DNA from 2 places in the Streptomyces mobaraensis genome. Region 2 is predicted to be linked to the other one. Evidence: predicted binding sites of a transcription regulator. Region 2 holds the regulator's gene; the other holds the start of a gene.
What was found. The regulator HrcA, encoded in region 2, represses chaperone genes, less so after heat shock. The targets are predictions, from matches to a motif close to TTNGCACTCNGNNNNNCNGAGTGCNAA.
Positions count from the first base shown of each region.

Region 1: a site for HrcA is predicted at 1,496-1,522, ahead of groES (co-chaperone GroES). Genes of this name have one in related genera too.

Region 1 is NZ_CP083590.1:4,291,215-4,294,386, reverse strand. Features, by position in the region: gene groL (chaperonin GroEL) at 1-918, opposite strand, end outside; gene groES (co-chaperone GroES) at 1,038-1,346, opposite strand; gene K7I03_RS18855 (polysaccharide deacetylase family protein) at 1,662-2,549, opposite strand; gene K7I03_RS18850 (class I SAM-dependent methyltransferase) at 2,628-3,172, shown strand, end outside.
Region 2 is NZ_CP083590.1:5,092,682-5,095,853, reverse strand. Features, by position in the region: gene dnaJ (molecular chaperone DnaJ) at 2-1,138, opposite strand; gene hrcA (heat-inducible transcriptional repressor HrcA) at 1,139-2,155, opposite strand; gene K7I03_RS22210 (MBL fold metallo-hydrolase) at 2,397-3,143, shown strand.

The DNA of each region.
Region 1 (3,172 bases), 800 kb from region 2:
GCCGACCTCCTCGGCGACGACGGTGGCACCGGTGAGGGTGGCCATGTCGCCCAGCATCGCCTTGCGGCGGTCGCCGAAGCCGGGGGCCTTGACGGCCACGGCGTTGAACGTGCCGCGGATCTTGTTGACGACGAGGGTGGAGAGGGCCTCGCCCTCGACGTCCTCGGCGATGATCAGCAGCGGCTTGGAGCCACCGGCCTGGATGACCTTCTCCAGCAGCGGGAGCAGGTCGGCGATGGCGGAGATCTTGCCCTGGTGGATCAGGATGTACGGGTCGTCGAGGACGGCCTCCATACGCTCCTGGTCGGTGACCATGTAGGGCGAGAGGTAGCCCTTGTCGAAGGCCATGCCCTCGGTGAAGTCGAGCTCCAGGCCGAAGGTGTTGGACTCCTCGACGGTGATGACGCCGTCCTTGCCGACCTTGTCCATCGCCTCGGCGATGAGCTCGCCGACCTGCTTGTCCTGGGCGGACAGCGCGGCCACGGCGGCGATGTCGGACTTGGAGTCGATCGGACGCGAGGTCGCGAGCAGCTCGTCGGAGACGGCCTTGACCGCGGCGTCGATGCCCTTCTTCAGGGCGGCCGGGGAGGCGCCGGCGGCGACGTTGCGCAGACCCTCGCGGACCAGCGCCTGGGCCAGCACGGTCGCGGTGGTGGTGCCGTCACCCGCGATGTCGTTGGTCTTGGTCGCCACCTCCTTGACGAGCTGGGCGCCCAGGTTCTCGTACGCGTCCTCCAGCTCGACCTCGCGCGCGATGGTGACGCCGTCGTTGGTGATGGTGGGGGCGCCGAACTTCTTGTCGATGACGACGTTGCGGCCCTTGGGACCGATCGTCACCTTGACCGTGTCGGCAAGCTTGTTGACGCCGCGCTCGAGGGCGCGACGGGCGTCCTCGTCGAACTTCAGGGTCTTCGCCATGGGTTACGTATCCTTCGCCGTGTCTCTCAAACGAACTGCGCCCCCGGCGCCCGGTTGTTGGACGCGGGTACCAGGGGCACAGAACAAAAGCCTCGAGAATTCGAAAGCTTCGGGGTGAACTACTTCTCGATGATCGCGAGGACGTCGCGGGCCGAGAGGACGAGGTACTCGTCGCCGTTGTACTTCACCTCGGTGCCGCCGTACTTGCTGTAGAGCACGACGTCGCCGACCTTGACGTCGAGCGGCAGGCGCTCGCCGTTCTCGAATCGGCCCGGGCCCACGGCGAGGACGGCACCCTCCTGGGGCTTCTCCTTCGCGGTGTCCGGGATGACCAGGCCAGAGGCCGTGGTCTGCTCGGCGTCCAGCGGCTGGACCACGATGCGGTCCTCGAGCGGCTTGATGGCAACCTTGGAGCTGGCGGTCGTCACGATCCGACCTCCCCCTTCGGAGATCTCACGGGGTCAATTGTCTGAGGTGGCGACCAGGTGGATCCGTCGTCGCGGGTGCCGGACCTGCCCGTCGCTGTGTTTGGCACTCGCCGGTGGAGAGTGCCAACGGAGCCGAGACTATGACGCGCTTAGCACTCGGTCAAGCGGAGTGCCAATTTGCGGGTGCGCGCCGGGGGCGTCCGGGCGCGTCGCGCGCCCCTCCGCCCGGTGCCGGACCGGCCGTCGGAGCCCGTGCCGCACTCCCCGTCGGAGCCTGTTCCGCAACCGCCGTCGGAGCCCCTGCCGCACCCGCCGTCAGACGTAGTCCTCCAGCCGCGCCACGGTGAACCCCTGCCGCTGCACGCTGCGCACCATGTTGGCGACCATCCGCGTCATCGTCGTGCCCTTGAGCTCCGCGGGACCGCGGAAGTGCGCGAGCACGATGTCGCCGGGACGAAGCTTCCCCGCTTCGGCGTACCTCATGTCATTGATCTGCATCGTCGCCTCCCACAGCACGACGGCCTTGATCCCGCAGGAGCCGGCCGCCGCCAGGGTGGCGTCGTTGTAGTTGCCGTACGGCGGACGGAACAGCTCCGGCCGCTTGCCGAACCGCTTCTTCAGCGTCTCCTGCTGCCCGCAGATCTCCCGCTTCTGCGCCTCGGGGGACAGGGTGCGCAGGTTGGGGTGGGTGAGCGTGTGGTTGTGCACGCCGTTGCCGAGGGCGCGCAGCTCGTCGAAGTAGCCGTAGCCGCGCCCGGCGCGCGCGGCGCTGTCCGTCAGGAACATGCTGAACGGCAGCTTGAGGTCCTTGGCCATGCGCGGGAACGCCGGGTCCTTCTCGGCGCCGTCGTCGAAGGTCAGGAAGACGACCTTGTCCTTCGTCGGCACCCGCCGGACGATCTGCGGCGTCCCGCCCTTGTGGTGCTCGGTGAGCCGGGTGCCGGGCGGGGCCGGGGGCGGGGCGAGTGGCTTGTCGAGGCCCCAGCGGCGGTAGGCGGCGGCGTCGGGGGTGGAGGTGCTCCGCTTCTCCCTGGGCTGCTCGGTGGCCTTCGCGGTGCCGGTGGCCGTCCCGCCGCTCCCGTGCTTCTTGCCGTCCGACCCCGAGGAGCACCCGGAGAGCAGCAGGGCGGCGGCGCAGAGCGGGACGAGGGCGAGACGGGCGGAGCTGCGTATTCGGCTTCGGCCGGTTCCAGACGGAGTCACAGGAACGATTCTTGTTCATCAGTTCGGGTGATCGCACAGCGGAGGAGGCGAACGCGCGCGGTGCACGAGAATGGTCAGGTGCCCGCTCCGAACACCCAGAACGCCCCGAACACCGATACCAGCGCCCCCACCGCCGTCGACGGCTTCGCCGCCCTCCTCACCGACGAGGGCCGCCGGCTCCTGGACGAACTGCGCGACCACGACCCGGCCCGGGAACTGGCCGTCGCGACCCGGCTGCGCCGCGACCACCCCGCCGAACTGGTCTCGGCCGCCCTCGGGCAGGCGCGGCTGCGGCAGCGGGCGGTGGCGAAGTTCGGTACCGAGGACGCGTACCGCATGTACTTCACGCCGAACGGCGTCGAGCAGGCCACCCGCGCCTCCGTCGCCACGTACCGGGCCCGCCGCTTCGCGGACCTCGGCGTACGCCGCCTGGCCGACCTGTGCTGCGGCATCGGCGGCGACGCCATCGCCCTGGCCCGGGCCGGCGTCTCCGTCCTCGCCGTGGACCGCGACCCGCTGACCTGCGCGGTGGCCCGGGCCAACGCGGCGGCGCTGGGCCTGTCGGACCTGATCGAGGTGCGCTGCGCGGACGTGACGGAGGTCGACGTCTCCGGGTACGACGC
Region 2 (3,172 bases):
GCTAGCGCCCGTTGAACGCGTCCTTGAGCCGCGAGAACAGCCCCTGCTGCCCCGGCTTGAACTCGCCCGTCGGCCGCTCCTCGCCACGGATCTTGGCGAGCTGCCGGAGCAGCTCCTCCTGCTGCGCGTCGAGCTTGCCGGGCGTCGTCACCTCGACGTGCACGATGAGGTCGCCGCGCCCGCCGCCGCGCAGGTGCGTGACGCCGCGCTGGTGCAGCGGGATCGCCTGGCCGGACTGGGTGCCGGGCCGGATGTCGATCTCCTCCAGGCCGTCCAGCGTCTCCAGCGGCACCTTGGTGCCCAGCGCCGCCGCGGTCATCGGGATGGTGACCGTGCAGTGCAGGTCGTCACCGCGCCGCTGGAAGACCGGGTGCGGCTTCTCGTGGATCTCGACGTAGAGGTCGCCGGCCGGGCCGCCGCCGGGGCCGACCTCGCCCTCGCCCGCGAGCTGGATGCGGGTGCCGTTGTCGACACCGGCGGGGATCTTGACCGTCAGCGTGCGGCGGGACCGGACGCGGCCGTCGCCGGCGCACTCCGGGCACGGCGTCGGCACGACCGTGCCGAAGCCCTGGCACTGCGGGCACGGACGGGAGGTCATGACCTGGCCCAGGAACGAGCGGGTGACCTGCGAGACCTCACCGCGGCCGCGGCACATGTCACAAGTCTGCGCGGACGTGCCGGGGGCAGCGCCCTCGCCGCTGCACGTGGTGCAGACGACGGCCGTGTCGACCTGGATCTCCTTGGTCGTGCCGAACGTCGCCTCGTCCAGGTCGACTTCCAGCCGGATCATCGCGTCCTGGCCCCGGCGGGTGCGCGAGCGCGGGCCGCGCTGCGACGCCTGGCCGAAGAAGGCGTCCATGATGTCGGAGAAGTTGCCGAACCCGGCACCGAAGCCGCCGGCGCCACCGCCGCCGCCCGAGGACGAGAGCGGGTCGCCGCCGAGGTCGTAGACCTGCTTCTTCTGCGGGTCCGAGAGCACCTCGTAAGCGGCGTTGATCTCCTTGAACCGCTCCTGCGTCTTCGGGTCCGGGTTGACGTCCGGGTGCAGCTCGCGGGCGAGGCGGCGGAAGGCCTTCTTGATCTCGTCCTGCGAGGCATCGCGCCGTACGCCCAGGACCGCGTAGTAGTCCGTGGCCACTTACGACTCCGCCAGGATCTGTCCGACGTAACGTGCCACTGCGCGTACCGCTCCCATCGTTCCGGGGTAATCCATGCGGGTCGGTCCGACCACGCCGAGTTTGGCGACGGCTTCGTCGCCCGAACCGTAGCCGACGGCGACGACGGATGTGGAGTTCAGGCCCTCGTGGGCGTTCTCATGACCGATGCGCACGGTCATGCCCGAGTCCGTGGCCTCGCCGAGCAGCTTGAGGAGGACGACCTGCTCCTCCAACGCCTCCAGCACGGGCCGGATCGTCAGCGGGAAGTCATGCCCGAAACGGGTGAGATTGGCGGTGCCGCCGATCATCAGCCGCTCCTCGGTCTCCTCGACCAGGGTCTCCAGGAGAACGGCCAGGACCGTCGAAACGGTTCCGCGATCGTCCTGCTCGAAGGAGTCGGGGAGATCCTGCACCAGCTGCGGCACATCCGTGAACCGCCGGCCCACGACGCGGCTGTTGAGCCGCGCCCGCAGATCCGCCAGCGCCACCTCGCCGACCGGCGCCGGGCAGTCGACCATCCGCTGCTCGACCCGCCCGGTGTCCGTGATCAGCACCAGCATCACCCGCGCGGGGGCGAGCGGCAGCAGCTCCACGTGCCGGACGGTCGACCGGGTCAGCGACGGGTACTGCACGACCGCCACCTGCCGGGTGAGCTGCGCCAGCAGCCGCACCGTGCGGGCCACCACGTCGTCCAGGTCGACCGCGCCGTCCAGGAAGTTCTGGATCGCGCGCCGCTCTGCGGAGGACAGCGGCTTGACGCCCGCCAGCCGGTCGACGAAGAGGCGGTAGCCCTTGTCGGTCGGGATCCGGCCGGCGCTGGTGTGGGGCTGGGCGATGAACCCCTCCTCCTCCAGCACCGCCATGTCGTTGCGCACCGTCGCCGGGGACACGCCGAGGTGGTGACGCTCGGTGAGGGCCTTGGAGCCGACGGGCTCCTCGGTGCCCACGTAGTCCTGGACGATGGCACGCAGGACCTTGAGCCTGCGTTCGCTCAGCATCCGCGCACACCTCCAGTCCAGCGGTCCAGCCGTCTCGCGGGGTCTTCCCCGGGTCTTACCCGGGTCTCGTGCCTGGCACTCAAAGGTCACGAGTGCCAAACCCCACACGTCAGTGTACGGCGGTCCACCACGGCCACGGCAAGGCAGTCGCGCTCCGTATCCGATCCGCCGTCCGATCCGCGTCCGATCCGTGTGCGCCGCCGGACGGGTCACCGTACCGCGCGCGCGTTAGGTTCCCGGCATGGGAAACCACGGAGGAACGGACCAGGAGCAGCACAGGGGGGCGCGCTGGGAACGGCTCGCGCCGGGGGTGGCCCGGCGCAGGCTGCCGCGCTGGGACGCGACGACGGGGGCGGTCGTCGGGGCGGCGGGCGTCCTGGTCGTGGACACGGGGGCGACGCTCCGTGAGGGCGCGGAGATCGAGCGGGAGGTGCGGGAGCTCTTCGGGCGGCCCGTGACGCACATCGCACTCACGCATGGCCACTTCGACCACGTCTTCGGCACCGCCGCGTTCGCGGGCGCGGCGGTGTACGGGGCGGCGGGGCTCGCCGATCAGCTCGCCCCCGGGGAACTGCGGGAGGACGCGGTCCGGTACGGGATGGACGCGCGCGACGCCGCCGAGGCCGCGGCCCGGCTGGTGGCCCCGGCCCACGAGGTCGCCGACCGTTCGGAGCTCGACCTGGGCGGCGGGCGGCGGGTCCGGCTCGTCGCCCTCGGAGCCGCCCACAGCGGCCACGACCTGGCCGTCCTGGTGCCGGGCGACGGCGGGGCCCCGGACGTCGTCTTCTGCGGCGACCTGGTCGAGGAGTCCGGCGAACCGCAGGCCGGCCCCGACGCCACACCGGCCGCCTGGCCGGCCGCGCTGGACCGGCTGCTGGCCCTCGGAGGCGACGACGCGGTGTACGTCCCGGGGCACGGCGCGGCGGTCGACGCCCGGTTTGTCCGTGAGCAACGCAACGCGCTGGCACGGCGCTTCGGCGTGTCGTAGGCCGGAAGGGCGGGTTTTTCCTATCGTCT